Linked DNA regions of Rosistilla ulvae. The protein of the gene in region 1 interacts with the protein of each later gene in a pairwise test. Links are inferred from orthologs where the notes say so. Each region holds a gene or a part of one and is shown in the gene's direction. Other genes may lie near its edges.

The links.
Region 2: the proteins of thrS (region 1) and rplA interact in binary tests that used the Escherichia coli proteins (3 or more experiments, as listed by UniProt). The link is inferred for Rosistilla ulvae from one-to-one orthologs.

What each region holds. Positions count from the first base shown.
Region 1 is NZ_CP036261.1:3,921,320-3,929,347, reverse strand. The notes cover bases 1,762-4,662. They hold thrS (threonine--tRNA ligase), read left to right. Parts: upstream 1,762-2,067; coding sequence 2,068-4,257; downstream 4,258-4,662. Other genes in these bases: EC9_RS13850 (type II secretion system F family protein), read left to right, coding at 1,762-1,788. Outside these bases: EC9_RS13855 (GspE/PulE family protein), read left to right, coding at 1-568; more of EC9_RS13850, read left to right, coding at 577-1,761; EC9_RS13840 (Lpg1974 family pore-forming outer membrane protein), read left to right, coding at 5,076-6,194; EC9_RS13835 (dockerin type I domain-containing protein), read left to right, coding at 6,427-8,028. UniProt on the Escherichia coli protein: Catalyzes the attachment of threonine to tRNA(Thr) in a two-step reaction: L-threonine is first activated by ATP to form Thr-AMP and then transferred to the acceptor end of tRNA(Thr). The rate-limiting step is amino acid activation in the presence of tRNA.
Region 2 is NZ_CP036261.1:6,353,832-6,361,676, reverse strand. What follows is about bases 1,724-4,441. They hold rplA (50S ribosomal protein L1), read left to right. Parts: upstream 1,724-2,602; coding sequence 2,603-3,280; downstream 3,281-4,441. Other genes in these bases: rplL (50S ribosomal protein L7/L12), read left to right, coding at 4,155-4,441; rplJ (50S ribosomal protein L10), read left to right, coding at 3,403-3,927; rplK (50S ribosomal protein L11), read left to right, coding at 2,059-2,484; nusG (transcription termination/antitermination protein NusG), read left to right, coding at 1,724-1,889. In the rest of the region: tuf (elongation factor Tu), read left to right, coding at 1-161; preprotein translocase subunit SecE, read left to right, coding at 568-1,014; more of nusG, read left to right, coding at 1,083-1,723; more of rplL, read left to right, coding at 4,442-4,562; pgsW (poly-gamma-glutamate system protein), read right to left, coding at 5,002-6,219; poly-gamma-glutamate biosynthesis protein PgsC, read right to left, coding at 6,216-6,680; poly-gamma-glutamate synthase PgsB, read right to left, coding at 6,680-7,845. UniProt on the Escherichia coli protein: One of the primary rRNA binding proteins, it binds very close to the 3'-end of the 23S rRNA. Forms part of the L1 stalk. It is often not seen in high-resolution crystal structures, but can be seen in cryo_EM and 3D reconstruction models.

The sequences.
Region 1 (8,028 bases):
TTCGATCCTCCGGCACGACCCCGACGTCGTGCTGGTCGGCGAAATTCGCGACTTTGAAACGGCGGAAAACGCGATCCAAGCATCGCTGACCGGCCACTTGGTCTTCAGCACTCTGCACACCAACGACGCCGCGGGAGCTTATACGCGTATGGTCGACATGGGAGTCGAACCGTTCCTGGTCGCTAGTACCGTCGAAGCCGTGATGGCCCAGCGGCTGTTGCGACGGCTGTGCCCGCACTGCAAGGAACCGTTCGATCCCGAAAAAGACGACATGCCGGCCGATTTCCCTTGGGATAAATTGGACGACAAAGCGCTCTATCGCCCCGTCGGCTGCCGCGAATGCCGCAACGTCGGTTACATGGGGCGGATGGGTATCTACGAATTGATGGTCACGACCGAACAGGTGCGTCAGTTGGCGCACGACCGGGTCAGTTCGTGGGAGATCAAACGGGCGGCGTTGGCCGACGGCATGCATTCGCTGCGTCACGACGCCTGGGAGAAGACGATCGCTGGCAATACGAGCGTCGATGAAGTGCTTCGAGTGACCAAAAGCGATCAAATTAAGTAACCGAACCTATGGCTGAATTTGCTTACACCGCGCGGTCGATGGATGGCCAACGCGTGACCGGAACCTTGACCGCGGCTTCGGAGCGTGAAGTCTCCGCTCAATTGGCCGGCAAGAATCTGTTCCCCGTCGACGTCAAAGAGGTCAAGGAACAGTCGGCGATGCAGTTGCTGGGAGGCAACGGCCGCGTCAACGGTCAAACGATGGCCATCTTCTACGCGCAACTGGGTTCGTTGTTGCGCAGCGGCGTACCGATGATCCGGTCGTTGACGTTGTTATCCGAACAAGCATCGAACAACACGCTCAAAGAAGTCCTCCAAGATATCAAGACCCGCGTCGAGGATGGCGAACCGTTGGGCGAAGCTTTGGCGCGTTACCCGCGCGTCTTCAGTTCGATGGGGATCAACATGGTCCGCGCCGGAATGGAAGGCGGCTTCTTGGAAGATGCCTTGGACCGCGTCGGCGAATTCACCGAACTGCAGGAAGACCTCAAAGGACGCACCGCCAGCGCGTTGGCTTATCCGATCTTCCTGTCGGTCGTCGGCACCGTGGTCGTCACGATCCTGTTGGTCTTCTTTGTCCCCAAGTTTGGCGAACTGTTCGCTCGCTTGGAAGCCAAAGGCCAGCTGCCGTTGGCGACGACGACGCTGTTGGCGTTCAGCGAACTGTTGCAATCGTACGGTCTGTTTCTGTTAGCCGGCCTGATCGCTGGAGGCTTCTTTTTGAAGATGCAACTGGCGACCGAAGCGGGCCAAATGTGGGCCGACCGAGTGAAGATCAAACTGCCGATCGTCGGCGGTATCCTCTTGAGTCTCGCCGTCGCAAGGTTCTGCCGGGTCTTGGGAACGCTGTTGACCAACGGCGTGCCGATCTTGCGTTCGCTGGAGATCAGCCGCGCCGCCGCGGGCAATCGCGTGCTTGGAATCGCCGTGGCCGACGCAGCCGAAAGTGTTCAATCGGGCGAAACGCTCTCCTCGCCGCTGGCCTCCAGCGGTCACTTTCCCGCCACGGTGACGGAGATGATCCGCGTCGCCGAGGAATCCAACACGCTGGACAACGTATTGATCCAAATCGCTGACGGCTTGGAAAAACGGACGTTCCGCCGCTTAGACCTGTTTGTCCGGCTGCTCGAACCGGTGATGTTGCTGGTCCTCGCCGGCGTGGTCCTGTTTGTCGTGATGGCGTTGTTATTGCCAGTGATCAAAAGTAGCAGTGCCCTGTAAATCGCGGTTTTCTCGCTGCGGACGGCTGTGGAAGCAGGCGGTCCGTTGCGAATTTCCCGTCTCGGCGCGTAGGCGTCCGGGTGTTCCCGGGGATCGAAAAACCGCTTGGCGCGAACTTTCCTAGCGAAAGACCATCATTCCCCTTGGTCGGCATCGGTCGATTCCTAAGATTTGGCTACGTCGCTTGACGTGGTCGGCCGGTTCTGGACACTTTACCGATAGCGACGCCCTTTGTTTCGGCGTCATTCGATCTAGGGAAACTGCGCGGAGGAAAGCGTTGTGGCGAATATTTGTGTCAAACTGCCCGATGGAACTGTTCAAGAACACCCCGAAAACACTACGGCATTGGATGTCGCCAAGGGGATCAGCGACGGGCTGGCTCGCGCCGTCGTCGCCGCCGAAATCAACGGCAAAGTCGTCGATGCCTTTCGCCCGTTGAGCGAATTGTCCGACGAAGCGGAGATCCCGCTGACGCTGCTGACCAATCGCGATCGCACCGCCCTGGATGTTCTTCGCCACTCCTGTGCCCACATCATGGCCCGCGCTGTGATGCGTCTGTACAAAGGTGTTTCGCTCGCCTTCGGCCCGACCACCTCGGGCGGCTTCTATTACGACTTCGATCTCGAACATAAGATCAGCGAAGATGATTTCGCGGCGATCGAGAAGGAGATGAAGGCGATCATCAAACAGGGCGAACCGTTCGAACGCTTCATGCTGACCCGCGATGAAGCTGTCGATCTGTGCCGCGACCTTAACCAAGACCTTAAAGTCGAACATATCGAGACCGGCCTGAGCGCCGAGGAATCGGTCAGCTTCTACCGCCAAGGCGAATTTGTCGACCTCTGCCGCGGCCCCCACATCCCCAACGCCGGCAAGATCAAAGCGATCAAGCTGCTGAGCGTCGCGGGAGCCTATTGGAAAGGCGATTCTTCCGGGCGGCAGCTGCAACGTCTGTACGGCACCGCGTTCTTCGACAAGAAGGAATTGGCGGCTTACCTGGAGCAATTGGAAGAAGCTCGCCGCCGCGACCATCGCGTGCTTGGCAAAAAACATGGCCTGTTTGCCCTCAACCCGGAAGTTGGTTCGGGACTCTGCCTGTGGTTGCCCAAGGGGGCTCGCGTCCGCGTGACGCTGGAGGACTTCCTGCGAAAGGAATTGTTAGGACGCGGATACGATCCTGTCTACAGCCCACACTTGGGACGCGTCGAACTGTACGAAACCAGCGGTCACTTCCCTTACTACCGTGATTCGCAGTTCCCGCCGCTGTATGCTTCCGAAGCGGGCAGTTTGCTGGACGCGATGACCCAGCGTCTGGAATCGGGATCGATCTCCAAAGACGATGAAGACAAGCTGATCGCCGCTGCGGAGGTCTTGGGTGTCAACTTCGACGGCTACAAACCCTCGGCATCGGCAGACGATAAGAAGAGTTGGATTCACGGTTGGCAGACCGCAAACGAGCGGTATTTGGTCAAGCCGATGAATTGCCCGCACCACGCCCACATCTTCAAAGCTCAACAGCGCAGCTACCGCCAACTGCCGTTGCGATTGTTCGAATTTGGAACCGTCTACCGTCACGAACAAACCGGCGAACTCAACGGCATGTTGCGCGTCCGCGGGTTGACCCAAGACGATGCGCACATCTTCTGCACCGGCGACCAGGTCGAAGAAGAGTTCCGCGCGACGATCGAACTGACCAAGTTTGTCCTCGAGAGCGTTGGCCTGGATGATTACCAAGTCCAGTTGTCGCTGCGTGATCCAAACAGCGACAAATACGTCGGCTCGCAAGAGAACTGGGACCGCGCCGAATCGGCACTCCGCGGAGTGCTTCAAGATTCGGGGCTTTCGTATGGCGAACAGCCAGGCGAAGCAGCCTTCTACGGTCCCAAAGCCGACTTTATGGTCCGCGACTGCATCGGGCGTTCGTGGCAATTGGGAACGGTTCAACTCGACTACAACCTCCCCGAACGATTCAAGCTGGAATACGTCGGTGCCGACAACGCGGCTCACCGCCCTGTGATGATCCACCGGGCGCCATTCGGTTCGCTGGAACGTTTTGTTGGGATGTTGATCGAACATTTCGCCGGCGCCTTCCCATTGTGGCTGGCTCCCGAACAGGTCCGCATCTTACCGCTCAGCGAGAAGTCGACCGAATACGCGATCGCGGTAGCCAAGCAGATGGAAGAAGCCGGTTTGAAGACGACTGTCGATCTGAAGAACAGCAAGGTCCAAGCAAAGATCCGCGACGCCCAACTGGAACTGGTTCCTTACATGGCCGTCGTTGGGCCGCAGGAAGCCGAAGCCGGACACGTCGCCCTCCGCGATCGCATCGATGGCGATCTGGGGGCGATGCCCATTGCCGAAGCGATCGCGCGACTGCAACAAGAGGTCCGCGAGCGGAAGGTGCGACAAGTCGTCAAAAGCAACTTCACGCAAATCGAAGACGACGGAGCCGAACGCTTCGAAGGCTAGATAAGCCTTCGTCGATGACTCTCGATGTAGAAACGCCAACGGCGGCCGATCGAAAGTGCCCCCTGAGTCCGCTCTCTGGGCGGGCCCTTGGGGAGCGTTGGTGAACGCTGTTGTCGTAGGGTGATGTTTTCCAACGTCTCCCTTGCGTCGCCCCGTTGCGCATCGAGTGCGTCGATGGCGTAATTACCAATGCGAGCCGTCAGGCTTCAAGGCGTCGGCATGGATATCACGGCTGTTGCTCAATTGCCTATGAAAGTAGAGACTTAGTAAACCTTTGCACCGGCTGCTTCCTCTCTATTCTTCGTCGATCTTCGGATCGAAAAACAAACGGGCGACGAGATCTGGTGAATCTCCCAGTCACGGGCTCAAATCTTCTCTTCACGCAGACCGGTGCGCGCTCGTTGTTGAGTGGTAGGTTGCTCGTTCACACTAGACAACGAGCAGAACAGAACGGTCATCTAAACGGATGGAACCGAATCTAGGGCGTCAGGTTGCAACGAATTGGTTACTCAATTGGTCGGTGAGACGACGGTTACGGTGCGATTCACCCAATTTAGGTACACGCCAACGTTCCAGTCACGCGATACGAGGAATATCGCGATAGCAGAATGTCGGTCGGTTCTTGCCAGTCAAAGCCCGATTCGAAAGGGAGCTATCGCGGTATCGATGCTCTACCGATCGGAAACGATTGATTGGGCGGTTCATTTTTCGCGCGTGAATCAAACACACATGTATTGATTGCTCCAGTAACAACGTCCCTTCGGATGGCAGCTACGAGAGCAACGCGCTAGATAGTTGACGGGGCACGGAGGTTCGAGATGAAGGTTTGGGCAAGCATTTGTCTAGGGTTGGTTTCTGTTAGCTTCTGCAACGCCGATTCAGGGCAGCCGTTCGAGGCAGGCATTCTTGGTGTCGAAGACGGCGGACTTTGGCAGCAGCATCTGCAGCGCGTGGAACAACTTGATCAGAAGGTCGAAAGCCTGAGCCAGCGACTGGCGGCGGAGGAAGCGGAAAGTTCGGTTCGCTACCAACCAAAACGCCCTCGTGTCCCAAGCAGTTCGTTGTCGCGGACCGGTTGGAATGCGAGCGTTGATTACTTGAACTGGACCGTTCGGCGCCGCGGACTCGATTACGCGATAACAACCGACGATAGCACGCGAGCTGTAGGTGCTGGCGACGTCCACAATGTCTCGTTTGGAAGCGATTCGGGGATTCGTGCGGGGCTGCACTACACGACCGCAGTTGGATGGGAGATCGGATTTCGATACACCCACTTCGGCATCGATGCCGCAAGTTCCGCGGCAGCGCCGGGAGGCGGGAATATGTGGGCGACTCGCAGTCATCCCAACGAGAATGAAGAGGCGCGCACCGCCAGCGCATTTGCTAATCTCGATTACGATGTCTTCGACCTTGAACTGAGTCGCTGGTTTTTGATAAATCGCGTGGCGGCAATTCAGTTTTTGGGTGGCTTGCGATGGGCGTCGATCGATCAAGATTTGCGAATAGATTACGATGGCGACGATTTCACCAATGCACAAGTGTTCAACAGAGGAAGCGTTGACGGTTTTGGAGTTCGATTGGGTGCGTTGGCGCAGTGGCGTCTATCGTATGGTGTGAGTTTGTTCGCTCGCGGTGCTGGAACGATTGCTTACGGGAAGTTTGAAAATCATCTCCTGGAAACAAATCTGAATGGTGCCGACACGATTGTCGACGTAACGGATCGGTATGAACAAGCCTTACCTGCAATCGAAGCGGCCGCGGGAATCTCTTGGCGTTGTGATCACATCGAACTAGCGTGCGGATATGAACTAACAAATTGGTTCGACGTGTCCGACCGATCGATGTTCGTTGACAGCGCTCACGAAGGCGCATATTCTCCCAATTCGATGAATCTGCTGCTGGACGGCGTGTTTGCCAGATTTGCATTCCTTTACTAGGTGCCGATGGCATGCATAATGCCGCGAGTGGCTAGGGCACACTGGAACGGAAAGCTGGCCGGAGCGCAAAGAGCCGCAATTTGTTCGCAAAATCGTTAGATATCCCGTTCAGAATCGCCAAAAACATCCGTCGATGATTTATGATCATCGACAACATTGAACACCGAGAATAGACCATTCGCGGAACGTTCGACCCGCCAACGAAGCTGCGACAACATCAGGCAATAGCGACATGAAGAGTAAGCCCCGTCGATCACCCAAACGCTCCCGTCGCAAGCCAAAGTTAATCGACAAACTGTACCGAAGACGAGCGAATTTTGAGTGCCTCGAAAGCCGTTTGTTGTTGGCCGCTACACCCGACCTCATAAGCGCTAGCGAAGTGAACTTCGTTGGGACAGCCGGGACTGACGCGGTCTACTTGCGGATCGATGCCGGAAAGCTTGAATTCAGTTCCGATGGAATCGCCTGGAATAACGACTTGAGCCCGAGCGCAGGGATTCAATCGATGACGATTTCCAGTGCGTCGGAGATCGCCGTCAATCTTGGCAATGGAGATGACAGACTGCATCTCGATTCGTCACTCAATGCGCTGCCTGTTGGGGCTTCGTTAACGTTCAACGCGGGCGGTAATAACGATACTCTATTTGCCGAGGTGACGGGGAATGACGACTTTCAACTTTCTGCAAATCAGTTAATCGCTGGTGCCGCCACGTTTACGTTCAATAGCGTCGAGAACGCGGAACTCACCGGCAGCAATGGGACCAACAGTTTTGAACTTTCCGGATGGAACGGTTCGGCAACGCTGAAGGGTGCCGCGGGGAACGACCAGTACCAGCTAGATTCTGCATCAAGCAGCGTGTCGATCGTTGATACCGACGACGGAGACGCGTTTGCGCCAACGAGTGGTAAGAGCAAGCTCGTAACCGGATTGTCCGACCTGGTCGACGCCGTCGATGACTTGAGCGAGACGGGCCCGCTCGGACAGGACGTGCCGTTTCTCGACAGTGACACAGGCCAGACGATCGGCGGCTTCCTGGATCTAGCTGACATTCTGGATGTCTACGTCGTCGACAAGATCCGAAGCCAGTCCAGCGGCACCAAACTTCATTCGCTCGTAAAAACGCTCGATGTCACCGATTCTTCCGGTCCGTTGACGGGTGATGTTTCCGTCACGGGAACGCTGCTGGCCGGCGGCGGAATGAATCTCGATGTGACGCTGGATGTTAGCCGCGTCAGTCCCGTCGAGCTGAATGTTTTCGCAGGCGAACTACAGTCGCTGTTGACGCTGCCCGACGACACCAAATTGTTTGGCGATCTGACGACGCGGGTTCAATGGCAGTTCGAAATTGGTGTCGATGCAGCCGGCAACTATATCGGAAACTTTAATACTGCCGACATGATTGTCACCGCTACGGTCGACGAAAACTTGGACTTTGAGGCGCGAGCTGGTTTTCTAGGTGTTAACGCAGCGGGACCTCTGGATCTGGATATGCAGATCACGGTCGACACCAATAATCTTCCGTCGGTCGACGTGACGACGCTCGGCCAAACGATCCACACCGCTTCGGACGATTTGACGATGTCCTTGGATGTGACACCCTTGGTGGGAATCACGGGCGTTGGAAGTGCATCGCTGCAGTATGTCAATGCGCGCGCTTACGATTCGACAATCGAGCCAAGCATCACAAAAACGAACTTCGATGATATCGAACCGTTCTACAACACGGATGCCGGGACGTTGCGAACGTTACTTGTCGATGACTTCCACTCGCTGCTGCAGATCTTTGGCCCAGCCGCTCTGGCGGTTCCGGTTCCTTACACCGGCGCAATGTTC
Region 2 (7,845 bases), 2.4 Mb from region 1 along the record:
CTGCAAACCTGGTTGGCGCTGAAATGTGCATGCCTGGCGATAACGTTAAGGTCGAAGTTGAATTGCACAAGCCAATCGCGATGGACGACGGAGTTCGTTTCGCGATTCGCGAAGGTGGACGTACCGTTGGTTCGGGCGTTGTCACCAAGATTCTTGCCTAATTCGGCAAGTCGCAATCACAAAGCCAACTGGTTGACGTGTGAGCGATAAATGAAGATCATGCTAAGTGGCAATGCGATGCCAAACCATCGCCGTTGCCACTTAGTTTTATGTGGACCGCTTTTCGAAGCCCCGGTCTGCATTGCTAGGGGAGTAGCTCAATTGGTTAGAGCACTGGTTTCCAAAACCAGGGGTTGCGAGTTCAAGTCCCGCCTCCCCTGCTAGCACTTGCTTTAAAGGTGAAAGACTGCAACGCGGCCAGCGATTCGGGGCCGCCAGATGTCGCAGCGACCTTGGCTTGCAAGCTTTGCAGCTTGACTTGTCTATTGATTGGTAGCGCGGTGGCAGACGTAGTCACAGCCGAAAAGAAAAAAACATCGATACACGATTCGTCGGGAGTTCGCCCGGATGTCCACGGAAGTAGCCGGAAATTCAACCGCCCCGTTGTTGCCTGAACTGTTCAAAGGCCAGGTTTATAAACGCAATCAGGGCCGATTAGTCCGGCAGATGACCTGCCTGGCGTTCTGGGTAATCGTCGCCCTAGGCTGCAAAAGCCTCTACGATTCCCTGACTGGATTCTTCAACGAAGAGTCTGCGATGCTTGAACTTGCGATTCCAGGAGTCGCTTGCTTGCTTGGATTCTGGATCGCATTCCGCCTGGTCAACTGGCCCCGGTTTGCCGACTTCCTGATCGCTGTCGAAGCGGAAATGAATAAGGTTTCCTGGCCTAGCAAGGCGGAACTGGTTCGCGCGTCGATCGTCGTGATCTTCACGATTTTTTTCCTGGCGATGTCGCTGTTTACCTTCGACATCATCTGGCGGGCAATTTTCGAATTTATCGGCGTTGCCGCTTAACGAAATTGCAAACATAGATAGAGCTCCAGGCGAAATAGCCTGGGGCTAATAAGAAAGGCTGAACTGCGGTGGACGGCGAAGACAAACGCGAACAGGACGAACAACTCGATACCGCTGCGAACCCCGAAAACGCAGAAGGCTCAGCCGATACGCCCCGGAAATCCGAGGTCAGCGTAACGGAAGAACTCGCCTCGGGCGAAGCTGTCGATAAAACGAACGCGGCGACCGAACCGGCAGTCGATCCGATCCTGGAAGATGATTTTGAACCGCCGACGCGGCGGATCAAAAAGCCAGAGGTCGAGGTCGAAGAAGAAATTCTCGACGCTGAAGAAGCCCCCAAAGAATGGTACATCCTGAAGGTCGCCTTCAATCGCGAAGAGACCGTCCGCGACGCGATCATCAAACAGATCAACATGTCGGGCATGGAAGGCTATTTTGGCGAAGTCTTGGTGCCAACCGAAGACATCGTCGAATTCAACCGCAGCGGCAAACGCAAGATTGTCAAACGCAAGCTCTACCCGGGCTACTTGATGATCTACATGCACGTCAATGACGACACCTGGTTCTTGATTCGCGACACCACCGGCGTCAGCGATTTCACGGGAACCGCGGGCAAGCCTGCTCCGATGGACCCCGCCGAAGTCGAGCGAGTGATCACCTCGAATCAAGATGGTGAAGATGGCGAGAAGCAGCTCAAGACGTCGATACCGTTTAAAGTCGGCGAGCGGGTACGGGTCAAGGAAGGAAACTTCCAGAACCAAGAAGGCGAAGTTGAAAAACTGGATGAGGCAAACGGTCGCATCTCAGTTAATATCAATATTTTTGGCCGATCCGTGCCAGTAGAGCTTGACCATTGGCAGGTCGAACCGCTCTAGTATCCGCTCGCAGATTTGTGTACGTCGCCGATGGGAGCGTTCTCGCTCCAACGATGTTCGGTTGGCGTGGTCAGATCCCATAGAAAGACATTCCTGGCGGCAGGTTGAAGTCGGTGACGTAAACCGAGTACAGCCGCGATTGACCGCCTCGAGAAAGTAGACAATAGAAATGGCAAAGCAACTTGTTGGCCAGGCTAAATTCCAAGTGCCTGGTGGACAAGCGACTCCCGCACCTCCCGTGGGTACGTCGCTTGGTAAGTTTGGTGTAAACCTTGGGCAGTTCGTTCAAGCGTTTAATGATCGCACCAAGGAGTACGCAGGTACCCCGATCCCGGTGATCGTTTCTGTATACAACGATCGCAGCTTCGACTTTGTCACAAAGAGCCCACCCGCGGCATCTTTGTTGAAGCAGACTGCTGGAATCGCCAAAGGTTCCGGTGAGCCTCATAAAGACAAGGTCGCAACCGTCTCTCGCGCTCAATGCCAAGAGATCGCCGAAAAGAAGATGGCCGATCTCAACGCACGTGACATCGAACATGCGATCCGCATGATCGAAGGGACCGCGCGAAGCATGGGAATCGACGTCGTAGGTTAAGTCGCACCATTGTGACCCCGGCATTCAGCTTTGCGGTGTTCCGCGAAGTGCCGTCTGCCAGCGGTCGCGAATCAATCACGCGACCATGAACCATGGACACTCAAGGAATAAACCAAATATGCCACAGCAATCAAAGCGTTATCGTGCGATGGCCGCCAAAGCGTCGGCGGAACCAAAGCCACTGAGCGAGGCAGTTGTCTCGCTGAAAGAATTCAACACAACGAAGTTCGATCAGACGGTCGAAATTCACATGCGGCTCGGTATCGATCCGAACCAAGCCGATCAGATCATTCGCGGCAGCCTGGTCCTGCCTCATGGTATCGGCCGTACGCAACGCGTTGTCGTTTTCGCCAAGGGCGAAGCGGCTGAAGCTGCCAAAGCTGCCGGTGCCGATGAAGTCGGACAAGAAGACTTGGCGAAGCGAATTAAGGATGGTTGGACCGATTTCGACGTCTGCATTGCGACTCCCGACATGATGGGTGTTGTGGGACCACTGGGGCGCGTCCTCGGACCTCGCGGTTTGATGCCTGCCCCTCGCGCCGGAACCGTCACCCCCGATGCCGGGAAAGTTGTCGCCGAATACAAAGCGGGTAAGGTCGAATTCCGCAACGACAAGGGCGGCAACGTTCACGCGGTTGTTGGAAAGTTGAGCTTTGAAGCCGACAAGCTGTCCGAAAACATTCAGGCGTTCATCGATCTGGTTGTGGGTATGAAGCCACAATCGGTCAAAGGGACCTATCTGAAAGGGATTGCAATTGCCGCGACGATGAGCCCTAGCGTTCGCGTAGCCGGTTAATTCGCAATCGACACACGATTGGTCTTCCAGAGCGTAGGGCTTTGGATGCGTCAAATATAAAATTCGCAATCCGGTTTGTGATACCGCTTCGGTGGTGCCCAAGCTGCAAGTGAGACAGAAATATGAGTAAGTTCGTCAAAGAATTAGTAACTCGCGACATCAAGAATCGTCTTGATGGTGTCGAGGACGCAGTGATCGTAAGTACGGTTGGGATGGACGCCAACACGACGTGCGAGCTTCGCGCCGAACTGAGGCAGAAAGAGATCTCCATGTTGGTGATCAAAAACTCCTTGGCTCGCAAGGCTACCGAGGGCACCTCCTTGAGCCCGATGTTCGAAGGTGCGGCCGGTTCGTTGGCCGTTTGCTTCGGCGGCAGCGATTTCATCTCGCTCGTCAAAGAAGTCGTTCGGCTAGACAAAGATAGCGAGAAGTTCGGAAAGTTCGTCGCCACCGGCGGCGTGATGGACGGCGAAGCGTTGGACCCCGATGGGCTCAAAGCAGTCAGCAAGTGGCCGAGTCGCGAAGAGCAGATCTCGATGCTTGTCGGCCAAATCCTCGGCCCAGGTGCAAACCTGTCCGCCGCTTTGCTTGGCCCTGGCAAGACGCTCAACGGCCAAATCAAGAAGATTTCCGAAGAGGAAGAGTAGTCGTATTGCGACGGCCTTTGACGAGGCCTTCGCGGTTTGGTCCGGGATGCCATCAACGCGATCCCGCAGGAAAGTAACCCAGCCACCTACCGGGTGTCTGTTTTAAATAACCCTTACGTTGTGTACCTCACCCGTCGCGAGGCGGTGTTGTGGGAGGTTGAAAAGGCGGGCATTTGATGGTGCTCGTCTCACAATTCATCCGCCTTTTTGAATAGGAAAGAATACCCATGTCGGAAGACACCGCAGTAGCTGAAGTCAGCGCCGAAACTAAAGAAATGGGCGATAAGATCGCTCAACTGACCCTCAAGCAAGCCAAAGAATTGAGCGATTACCTGAAGGACGAGCACGGCATCGAGCCAGCTTCCGGTGGTGGCGCTGTCATGATGGCTGCTCCAACCGACGGTCCTGCTGCTGAAGCAGAGAAGACTGAATTCGACGTCGTTCTGACCGGATTCGGCGACAAGAAGTTGAACGTCGTTAAGGTTGTTAAGAACCTGACCGGCGCTTCGCTGATGGACGCCAAGAAGATGGTCGAGAGCTGCCCTGCAACTCTGAAAGAAGCCGTCTCGAAGGAAGATGCCGAGAAGGTCAAGGCAGAAGTCGAAGAAGCTGGCGGTAGCGTCGAATTGAAATAGTTCGCCCAACCAGCGTCGTCACAATCGCGGTTCGCCGCGTTCGTTCGACCGACATCTAATATAGAAGAGGGTGCGTTCCAGCTAATTTGGAACGCATCCTTTTTTCGCTTGATGAGTTTCGCTTCGGCGCTCTCCGCATTGGCACCGATTCGACTCAGTTCCCCGAGTTGAATCCGTCACCTGGCGCGAGCCACCCGCCTCGGTGTATTGATCGATTCTCCTGGCGTCCAACCGGTAGGCTCGCCGCGGAGGCGCCAGCCGCCCGCTTCGGTGTGGGGATTGATACTCCTAGCGCCCGGCTGGCAGTGTAGCCGCAGAGGCGGCGGCCGCATAAAGCCTGCGGCGCCAGCCGCAGGAACTTTCGAAGCGTCATCCGACGGCAGCCCCGGTAGGGGCGACAGATACCTCTACCTATCATGGTTTTCGCGGGCACTCCCCCCTACACCATCCATTCCACCTGTTTTGGCAGAGCGTTAGTCGATGCATTGGGACGGCGGACCAAGCGTCGCAGCTTGAGTACCGTCCGCAGGTACCAGCGTGGAAAGACCGTGACCGACATCCAAACCCAAGTCATGCAGATCAATGCCGCTGCCAACGGGCGGCGGTATGTCATGTGGCTGAAGAGCGAGCCCTGGCCGACGCGCGGCATCTGTGCCGGGGCGATCGCCAATCCGTAGGACTCCGCGATCTGTTTTGCATCGACGACGTTTACAATCGGGATGCCTTGGGTGAGCATTCGCGAAGCGACACAGTCGGGGACCTCTTGATCGCTTGGAGTCGATCGATGCACGCCAGCGCTGAAACAGGCGTTCCCGGCGGTGCCGCCGATCGAAGCTGATCCGCCACCAACATTGATGTAGGCGGCATACGGTTGATCGGAGCTGGCGTTTTGATAGATCTCCATCCGCTGACCAACCGAATCTTCGATGTCGGCGACGTCCAAGACGGGGATGCCGTTGCGGGTCGCAGCCAATTCCAACATCTCACGCGTTGGTTCGGTCATCCCGGCCGCGCGGTCGAACAGCCCTCCCAACGAAGCGCTCTTCGCGGCGAAGGACTCCGGAAAAATCCCGGCATCGCGGAGTTGACGTTCCATATCGATCCACATCATGTCGGGGGAGTTCGCGCCGTATTGGCTCGATGCCACCGACAGTACGATCGTCGGCTTCAGCTGCAGCGTTTCGGCAGCGGCATAAACCGCGATGTTCAGCGCCGGCCAAGATCCGCTGGCCCCGATCGCGATCGAATCCCCTGTCTCGACGCCCGCCTGCTCCAACCAGCGGACGACCACTGCCGCGAGGTTCGGGTTGATCGAAGTCTGCTTCGATTCCAAAGAACCTAGCTTACTGGTGACCATCGACATCGATGGGCCGATCAGATGCGATCCGCTCGGGTCCAGCTTGGGCAACGCCCGATGCCCCTGCGCGATCCGAAGATCCTTGATATGGCGGAGCGCTTCGTCCGCCATTTCCGCAGCGGCTGTTAATTCAGACGACGGCGCGGCGACTTGCTGAGGCCACAACTCGACAGCTAGCAAACCGGCCAGCGACGCGAGCATGCCGGCCCACAGCCACCGCCGCGAGATCTGCTTGGGACGCCAATACATCACCTGGAAGGGTTGCGTTCGATTCATCTTGAGGAACGATTGCCGATTCATGAGAAGTTCTCCACGCCGATGGTGATCAAGGTCAAACGAACCAACACCGCCGCCGACATCATCGGGGACAGCGTTTCAATAAATCCTTGGCGTTCAAACCAAAGCGCGATCAGGCCGGGGATGATGAAACCGATCATCACCACGGGGTTCAACGCCTCTTCGGCCGGCACTCCGGCCAGACTTGTCGCCAGCAAACGGAACATTGTTCCGACGACAAACCCAAACAGCATCGTCAACACGACCCGTCGGCGGCCGTACAAGATCACCCACCGGGAGACCTGGCGAATGATTCCCCAGGTCACAACCGCCGCGGCGATCGTCATCACCACGGCGACCGGATGATGCATCGACATCGCGATGTATCCGGGGACAATCATCCCGCCGACACTCAAACCGAAGACCTCGGTCACCAACAGGCTGACGACCAAACCGATAGCAATTGCAAGCAAAGTGGCATCCATTACGCGGCCTCCTGCAGTTGGGGTTCTTGGGTTTCACAGCGATTCGAATCTTGGGCCTGTTGGAAGTAATTCAACAGATCCATTCCAGGCCCGGCGATGTTCCCCATCCCCATGACCATCGAACTGCGCCCCGATTGGCCCTGCATCAATTCGACGATCCGCGCCGCGGGTTGATGTTCCGCACAGGTCAATCGATCTTTGGAGAGTCCTTTCTGGATCGCGCGGCGAGCAAACGTCTCGGTTCCCGTTCCCGAAAGGATGTAATGGTCGGCGGGTCGCCAGCGAACGCAGGCATCGGCCAACTGAATCGAGCGATCGATCCGATCCTCGCGGCAATTGAACAATGCGATCCGCCGCTCGACCTTTTCGTAGCGGTCGACCAACGTGTTCCAGCTGTGCCCGGTCGATTCGGGATCGTTCGCTGCGAATCCGTTGACAAAGACCATCTCACGCTCCGGATCGGCGATCCGATACAGTCGCATCACGCCCGGATCGGCGTCGGCAGCCCACATCCCTCGCAGCGCCGTCTGGCGGTCGACTCCCAGATCGCTGCAGATCCGCAGCGCGAGAGCCAAGTTGTCGGGGTGTTCGATATGAGAAAACCCGGCTAGTTCATCCCAAGTGACCTCGGCGACGCTGTCGTCCAGAATCGAAACCATCTTCGATCCGCGGTCCTTCGCCGCGTCGGCGATCACGTCGCGCGGCATCTGCCGCTGTTCGGCGGTATACATCGTTCCGCCGACAGGAACCGTCCCCGCCAGGGCGCGAGCGACGCCGCGAACGTCGGGCCCCATCACGTCCAAGTGATCGGCGCGGGCGTTGGTGATCACGCCGTGAGTCGATTGGATCAACTGCAATTCACACAGCGATTGCAGCTGAGGTTGCAGCGCCATGCACTCGACGACCAGCGCTTCGGCTCCCAATCGAGCGGCCGCGCGGACGACCCGTCGCTGTTCGATCACGTTGGCTCGGGAGGGACGAAAGACCGATGCTTCGCTGCCGTCGGGGAAGATCATCCGCGGCACGGTACCGGTTGTCTTGGCACACGTCCGAATTCCGCCAGCTCGCAAACCCGCGGCAATTAAGCGCGTAACACTCGACTTCCCACGCGTCCCATTAACATGAATCCGTACCGGGATCTTATGAAGGTTGTGGTTGTGCCACC